2 regions of the Gracilibacillus pellucidus genome follow, and region 1 is predicted to be linked to the other one. Evidence: a T-box and tRNA genes for the amino acid it is inferred to sense, from the RefSeq annotation. Region 1 holds a T-box; the other holds one or more tRNA genes.
What was found. A T-box is a leader RNA that pairs with one kind of tRNA and senses whether it is charged. The one in region 1 lies ahead of argS (arginine--tRNA ligase), so its partner is inferred to be a tRNA-Arg.
Positions count from the first base shown of each region.

Region 2: it encodes a tRNA-Arg, which carries the amino acid that the T-box ahead of argS (arginine--tRNA ligase) is inferred to sense. The anticodon was not compared.

Region 1 is NZ_JAWZSR010000001.1:636,719-641,129, forward strand. It holds gene pyrE (orotate phosphoribosyltransferase) at 1-235, shown strand, start outside; gene SH601_RS03075 (hypothetical protein) at 413-553, shown strand; gene SH601_RS03080 (RNHCP domain-containing protein) at 1,114-1,431, shown strand; T-box leader at 1,795-2,009, shown strand; gene argS (arginine--tRNA ligase) at 2,054-3,742, shown strand; gene SH601_RS03090 (alpha/beta hydrolase) at 4,003-4,411, shown strand, end outside.
Region 2 is NZ_JAWZSR010000001.1:348,166-352,576, reverse strand. It holds gene SH601_RS01615 (sugar-binding transcriptional regulator) at 1-898, opposite strand, end outside; gene SH601_RS01610 (glutaredoxin family protein) at 1,031-1,270, opposite strand; gene clpP (ATP-dependent Clp endopeptidase proteolytic subunit ClpP) at 1,493-2,089, opposite strand; tRNA gene SH601_RS01600 (tRNA-Arg) at 2,308-2,380, shown strand; gene SH601_RS01595 (HPr family phosphocarrier protein) at 2,456-2,710, opposite strand; gene whiA (DNA-binding protein WhiA) at 2,784-3,731, opposite strand; gene SH601_RS01585 (gluconeogenesis factor YvcK family protein) at 3,763-4,411, opposite strand, start outside.

The sequences.
Region 1 (4,411 bases):
ATCGATTGATAGTGCACTTGTTTTACAAGACGTAGGAGCGGAAGTATTAAGTGTTATAGCGATCTTTAGTTACGGCTTAAATAAAGCAAATAACCAATTTAGTGATGCTAATATTCCTTTTACCACAATTACGAACTTTGATATTTTAGCAGAAACATTAGTAGAAAAAGAGGAAATAACAGAAGCAGAAAAAGTAGATTTATTAGAATGGCGAGATGAATTAGGAAATAATTAATTTCCTTTAATATTTCCTGGGAAACCGCAGGAAATATTGGAATTCGATGATGTTCGACGCCAAGTGTTTAGTGAGATACAATTGCAGTAGTAGGTATAAAATAGGAATGAAAAGGATGTTGACCACACATCCTATTTTAAATACACTTCGAAAAAATGGTGGATGCTTTGTCTTGCGGTGTTGATCAGTATTGCTTTGGTTGCTTGTAGCTCAGATGATACGGATGAAAATACAGAAACATTGATGAGGTATGAAGAAGATCGATTACTAGTGGAAATGACGTACACCGCAACGTATTGTGATGGAACTAGTGAATAACATGCAGTCACTTTCTTTATTTGAGAAGGTAGAAGTATTGAATGGTGATGTAAATGTTTTTTGAATAGAGTGAATATCTTATCGCTAGCTTTATTAGCAAGTAACTTTCACTCACTATATTTTGGATGCTATAGAGAAGTATATGGAAAAAAACAATAGAATTCGATAAAAACGTTTGTTTTGGAAAATTTTATTGTATAATAAATAAAGAGAATAATCTAAAGTAAAATAAAAATTGGAGTGGTTTTTTGAGCCAATTAATTAAACTTAAACGTATCTTTTAGGGGATGATTGCCAATGTCAGTGATTAAGGATGAACACTTACTAGTGGAAGATGGAGAAGTCCGTCTTACAGTGGTTGATACAAATTCATAAAGTCAATCATGGTCCGGATCAAGAGATGAAATATGCTCCTGTGAAGTAGGAACTAGAAGTAATCGCTTTGCAGAACGAAGCGGTGAATCTGTAAATTCACTTTAAAAGCCTGAAACTACTAAGAGTAGGAAAACTAACAGAACCCTTTCTCCAAAGATGAAAATTCGTCTTGGAGGAAGATAACGTTGAGTAGATTAACAGAAAACACTGCTTTTCAATGTGAAAATTGTGGAGCCGATGTAGTACCATTGACAAATGGAAGTTTTCGCAATCACTGTCCATATTGTCTATTTTCAAAGCATTTAGATAATCACCCGGGTGATCGTTTAAGCAATTGCAAAGGCATGATGCGTCCAATTAGTTTGGAGCATTCAGGAAAAAAAGGTTTTCAAATAATTCATGAATGCATTAAGTGTAGTAAAATGCAGCGAAATAAAGTTGCTAGTGATACGCTTCAAGAAGACAATATTCTAAGTTTAATTACTGCAACTTCCTATTATTAAAAGTAGATTATTCTCAGCCCATCGGTTTTATTACTGAAGGGCGTCTTTTTTTGCAATCTTTTTAAGACTTCAAATAGATACCATATTATTCATGGCAGTATGTTGATGTTCTATAGGTATACGGTAAGTGTCTCCTATGTTACTTTTAAATAGTTCCAGAACAATAATTAGTTAAATATTAATGTCTCTTAAGAGTAAAAATTAGGATAAGCTTTTATTTGCAAAAAGTATTCAACTAACGTCAATAAACTTATCTGTGTAGTTATAAGTTAACTATAGCTTATATTGTAGCAAGTTGAAAAAATTCACAAAAAAGTATTGAAATTCTAACGAAAATGAGTATAATAGGTTAAAATATAATTGGAAAAATCAATGACAAAGAGAGTAGTTGTTTGTGAAAGTAAAGCGAGCCGGGGAGGGTGTGAGCCTGGTCATTTAGCAAATAACGAAGCGCACTTTGGAGATACTTCTTTGAATGGTGAGTAGGAGAAGTCGGGGGAACTACCTCGTTAACAAAAAGAGTGGTTTTGACAAAACAAGTTGAGTGGTACCGCGGGTGATATGCTCCCGTCTCTTTCAGATGAAAAGAGACGGGAGTTATTTTTTTGGGGAGGAAGATAACATGAACTATACAGACCAATTTACTGATATACTTTATGAGCAATTGAAGCAACAAGTAACCAAAAGTCAAATAAGTAGCATGATTGAGCAACCGAAATATGCGCATATGGGGGACATAGCTTTTCCATGTTTTGAATTAGCTAAAATATATCGTCAATCACCGCAACAAATCGCACTAGAACTTGCGAATAACATGCAGTCACTTTCTTTATTTGAAAAAGTAGAAGCTATAAATGGTTATGTAAATGTGTTTTTGAATAAAGTGAATATCTCATCACAAGTTTTAGAAGAAATTATTTCTCAACAAGCCAATTATGGAAATGTAGAGCTTAGTGGCCAAGAAGTTATTACGATAGATTTTTCCTCACCGAATATTGCGAAACCTTTTTCAATGGGACATTTGCGCTCAACGGTAATCGGAAATTCATTAGCACTTATTGCAGAAAAATGTGGGTATAAGCCAGTTAGAATTAACCATCTTGGTGATTGGGGTACTCAATTTGGTAAGCTAATCACTGCATACCATTTATGGGGCGATGAGCAATTAGTACGAAAGAATCCGATAAAAGAGCTGTTTACATTGTATATTCGTTTTCATGAAGAGGCAGAGAAAAATGAAGAATTAAATGAACAAGGACGACAATGGTTTAAAAAATTAGAGGATGGCGATGAGGAAGCATTGCAATTATGGAAATGGTTCCGTGATGAATCTATAAAAGAGTTTTCGAAGATATATGAATTATTGCATGTTCCGTTTGATTCCTATCATGGAGAAGCGTTTTATAATGACAAAATGGAAAAAGTAGTTGAATTATTAACAGAGCAGAATTTGTTACAAGAATCTGAAGGAGCACAGGTGGTGCCGTTAGACGGGCAGCTCCCGCCTTGTTTGATTAAGAAAAAGGATGGCACAACATTATATGCCACTCGTGATATAGCTGCAGCAATCTATCGTCAGCAAACATATCAAGTTGCTAAATCCATTTATGTCGTAGGAAACGAGCAGACATTACATTTCCAACAACTTTTTAACGTTATAGAGAAAATGGGTTATGAATGGCATGAAGGTCTTACTCATGTCCCATTTGGAATGATATTAAAAGACGGTAAAAAAATGTCTACTCGTAAAGGTAAAGTAGTGTTATTAGAAGATGTTCTGCATGATGCGATTGAACTTGCGACAAATAATATTCAGGATAAGAATCCATCACTAGCATTTAAAGAAGAAGTTGCGCGTCAAGTTGGAGTAGGAGCTGTCATTTTCCATGATTTAAAAAACTATCGTTTAAACGATATTGAATTTTCTTTAGAAGAAATGCTGAAGTTTGAAGGTGAAACAGGTCCATATGTTCAGTATACACATGCACGTGCTTCATCTATTTTACACAAGGCAGCATATCATGATAATGATGCTACATTAACGTGTGTGGATGAATTATCGTGGTCCATTATTAAATCATTAATGGAATTTCCTCATGTCATTCAGCAGGCATTTGATCGGAATGACCCATCAAAAATAGCAAAATATGTTCTCCAACTATCCAAAGCCTTTAATAAATATTATGGTGCGGTACGGATACTGAAAAATGATAATCAACAGCAAGTAAGATTGAAGCTTGTTCAAGCAGTTCAAATTGTTCTAAATGAAGGTTTACACTTATTAGGAATAGAAGCACCGTCTGAAATGTGAAGTTTTTTGCGAGAAAATGTTTATTTACATTGCATAAGGGTATATAACTAGTGTTCGACATCTCTATCATACGCAGGAGAGAATCAAGAGGTTGTATAGCTTCCTTTTGGTTCTCTTTTGTATATATAGATAATTTTTGGTAATTATGGTATTGTTTAAATTAATAATTTGCTCGAAGGAGAATCATGATGAAAACCATTACATTTGAATATCCTGTAATAGAAAAGAGTTAGAAAGTAGTAGGCGATAGAAATGTAAAGTTGTATATCTTTGATTCTACATCCAACCATAGTGAAAAGGCAGTTGTTTTATTTTTTAATGGTGCTAGCTTTAAAAAAGACCCTAAAACTCCAGCACAATTTCAACATCAAGCAAAGTATTTTTCATCTAAAGGAATGATGGCCATATGTGTAGACTATCGAAATGGTGCGGACAAGGATTTTTTACCAACACAAGCAATTTACGATGTTAAATCAGCTGTACAATGGGTGCGTAACAATGCAAGTGATTTAGGAATAGATCCGAATAAAATCATTGTCTGTGGTTCATCGGCCGGAGCGTATATTACTGTGTCTGCAATTATGTTTGATCAATTAATGGATGATCACAATAAAGAAAATGCAACAATAAATCATGTGCCTAATGCACTAATAGTTTTTTCAGGTGTAA
Region 2 (4,411 bases), 290 kb from region 1:
ACTCAGCATGCTCTAGCTCTTCCAACTGCATACCTACTGTTCTTGCTTTATAAACAACTTCACCTTTTTCATTTAGGTAATAACCAAAAGCCTCACTTACAGCATTACACCTCTTTAATGTATGTAAAACTTGTTCAGAGGCTTTACGACGTTTTGCCATCGTATATGCATCCCCAATACTGTGCAGAACTATCTTCGTATCATGAATCATCTCCAAAATATCCTTAATCGCTGGCTCTTCGATGATGGAATGATACGTTTCTTCACTTAATGGATCCGGTACATACAACATACGATAATTACCATTTGCTTTCTTTGCCATTTGAGCGCAAATAGTATTAGCTTGATTCTCCACTCTTTCCCCTAGTCCACCTCTAGCAGGAAGGAAGGTACAATTCATAGCGTGCTCAATTGGCTTCATCTGATTCGCAACTTCTGCCATCGTCGTTCCACCAGTCACCGCTATCGTTTGATTAGAAGTTAATACGGAATGTAAAAATTTCACACTCGCTTTTCCCAGTTCCTGTTTAACGGAAGCTTGTGAGTCACTATTCCCTGCAACGATAATAACGTGATCTAATTGTAATTTATCCTTGATTTGAGATTCTAACACACGAAATTCAGAAATCTCATTCATGAAGGAGGCTAATTTCTCTACAATTGCTATCCCTTCATCTGTAAGACTCATTCCTTTAGAACTCACGTTAATAAATCCATGCTTGCTTAAAAATTCAATTTCCGTACGAACTTCTCGCTCCTTCAATTGAAGATGTTCAGCTAAGCTACGGCGTCCGATTAGTTGCATCACTTGTATGTAATGAAGTATTTTATATCTTTTTTGCATGATATCTAGTAAATCTGGGTACAATTTTGCTTGAATATCTAATAAATCCTTCAATCGGAAACGCTCCTTCATTTAATAGCGGGGAATATTTGTCCCTCCTAGTCGCTTTCCGTCCCACTCAGAACAAAAAAATAACTTCCTTAGTTATTGTACCAAATGGACTAGCATCTCTCAACTATTTTGTCATTAATTTTTCATTTTTAGATAGCTTTCGATCTTTTCCATGTCGATCATCCCCGCATCGACAATTGTATCTTCATGTTGAACGACTGGGATCATGAGATGATAGGCTTCAAACCATTCATTATTATTATAAATATTTACTTCTTCTAATTCAAACAAATAATCTTGCTGCAAGATCTCTAAAATTGTCTTTGCCTCGTCACAAAGACCGCAATTATCTTTTCCGTACAATATTAGTTTCATTCAGACAACCACCTTATATGTTACGTATTCTCGATACGTTCCTATTTTACATTATCGAGACAATTTTTTCATATAGAAAAGGAAATGCTGGACAATCGTTATCCTGCTAGCAATTTTTGATTTTTTATTACATAAAGTGAGACTTCAATCAGTGGGAGTTTTTCGGACGTTTACACCGTGAAACAAAAAAAGTGACGGAGTAATTCCGTCACTTTTTGGCTCTTAGTTTAAATCAGATGGTTTCTTTTCCATTACTTGATCGATTAAACCATATTCTTTTGCTTGTTCAGCAGTCATAAAGTTATCGCGATCTGTATCTTTTTCTACTACTTCTAATGGTTGACCACTGCGGTCTGCCATAATTTGATTTAGTTTTTTACGCATTTCAATAATACGGGTTGCATGAATTTCAATATCAGATGCTTGACCTTGCGTACCACCTAATGGTTGGTGAATCATCACTTCACTATTAGGTAACGCAAATCGTTTACCAGGTTCACCAGCTGTTAATAAGAATGCACCCATAGATGCTGCCATTCCGATACAAATAGTATTTACTTTTGGTTGAATAAATTGCATTGTATCATAAATAGCCATACCAGCAGTGATTGAACCCCCTGGAGAGTTAATGTATAAGGAAATATCTTTTTCTGGATCTTCTGCTGCTAAGAATAGCATTTGTGCTACAACAGTGTTTGCTACATTATCATCAATCGCACTTCCTAGCATAATAATTCTGTCTTTTAAAAGGCGAGAATAAATGTCATAAGCACGTTCGCCTCGATTTGTTTGTTCAATAACTGTAGGTATTAAGTTCATGAATAGTTCCTCCTTTTAACACTTGCTATTTTCTTCATGAATTGTAACTATGTCTATCTTAACTGAATGGTCAAAAAAGGTCAAAAGATTTGATTTACTATATTCATCCTACCCTTCCCTACTATAATTTAAACGTTTAGGAGCAAAAACACAAACTTTAGCGTATGTATTGAAATTATACGAGGGTTTCGCTATAATTATTCTTGTCGCTATTTAATGCGCCCGTAGCTCAGGGGATAGAGCATCGGTTTCCGGTACCGTGTGTCGGGGGTTCGAATCCCTCCGGGCGCGCTTTGATAACAGGTATACTCTAAAGAAAGAACTTCTTACATCCGTTAAGAAGTTCTTTCTTTGTCATAATAAACATTACTTCCCTTCGACAAAACCCACAAGTTCTTGCAATGCCTCCTCTTCATCTCCCCCGTCAACAATAAGTGTAATCCTCTGACCTTTCGATAAAGCTAAACTCATCAAGCCCATAATACTTTTCGCATTAATACGTTTACTACCTTTTTCTATAAAAACTTCTGAACTGAAACTATTAGCCTTTTGTACAAATTGTGCAGCTGGTCTCGCCTGCAATCCTGGGTCAACCGCAATAACGACTTCTTTTTCTAACATGATAACCCCTCCTCGTTTAGTAAGCGCTAACATAACCTTTTATATAAAAGGAGGGATTTCCCTCCTTTTATCACTACTTTACAGATACTACTTCACTTCTTAACTGTTCAGCAAATTGGTCAATTTTTTTCAATCGGTGATTAATACCTGACTTACTAATTTTTCCACCAGACACCATCTCACCTAACTCTTTTAATGAAACATCTTGATGCTCCATTCTTAATTGGGCAATTTCCTTTAATTTATCAGGCAATGCATCTAAGCCTACTGTTTTATCGATAAAACGAATATTCTCTACTTGTCGGAACGCAGCACCAATCGTCTTATTTAAGTTAGCCGTCTCACAATTAACAAGACGGTTAACAGAGTTTCTCATATCACGAACAATTCGCACATCTTCAAACTTAAGTAAAGCTTGGTGTGCACCAATATAATTTAAAAACTCGGTGATTTTTTCTGCTTCTTTAATATACGTAATAAACCCTTTTTTACGCTCTAAAATACGTGCGTGTAAATCATATTCATTCAACAAATTACAGATTGATTGATTATGTTCTTCGTGAAAATTATAGATTTCTAAATGATAAGATGACGTTTCTGGGTTATTCACAGAACCACCAGCTAAGAAAGCCCCTCGTAAATATGCTCTACGGCTCTCTTCTTCTTCTGTATATTTATTAGAGATAGTCCGAACGAATTGAAATGGCTCCATTAATATTTCCATATCTTGAAGCATTTCTTTCACACCTTCATTCATTCTTACGATATATACATTATTCTTTTTTAACTTCATCTTTTTACGAACTAATAATTCTACTGGAATATCATAACTTGATTTTATTAAGGTATAGATACGCCGAGCAATTGCTGCATTCTCTGTCTGTACATCTAGCGAATAGTGATTTCTTGAAAAAGAAATAGCTCCATTCATCCGGATTAGTGCGGCTAGTTCGGCTTGTTCGGAACGCGCATCACTCTCGACTTTCGTTAATTCTTTCTTTATATCAGCTGCAAACGACACCTTTCTCCCCCCTCTCTATCACCTCTATTCATTACAATAATGAATATAATACATTGGCTATTTTATCTTTATCATGTCGTAAAGAATGGTTTTGTTCTTTTACGATATCTTCTTCAATAATATCTAAATCCATTTGACGCAATTTTTCGATATCACTTTTAACTGGTTCTGCATTTTCTTCTGCATATACCATTTGGACATCTTTCGCAATTTCTTCGTTGTGTACGATAACGGTTTGAATGCATCCCGTTCCGATATGGTCCATAATCGCTTCTACATGGTCTGCAGCAGTATAGTGACTTGTTTCACCGGCTTGTGTCATTACATTACATACGTATACTACTTTAGCAGTTGTTTGACGTAAGGCAGCTTCTATTTGAGGGACAATTAAATTGGGTAATATACTTGTATATAAACTACCAGGTGCAATAACAACTAAATCGGCATCTTTAATTGCTGAAATCGCCTCTGGTAATGGAACGACTGGGTTAGGCTCTAAAAACACTCGCTTAATTCGTTTGTTTGCTTTAGGAATATTGGATTCACCTGCTACAATATCGCCATCTTCATATTCTGCATGAAGGGACATATTTTGATTAGCAATAGGATATATATTCCCTTTTACATTTAACACGCGAGAAATCTCTTTAATTCCATTATAAAAATCTCCAGTAACAGAT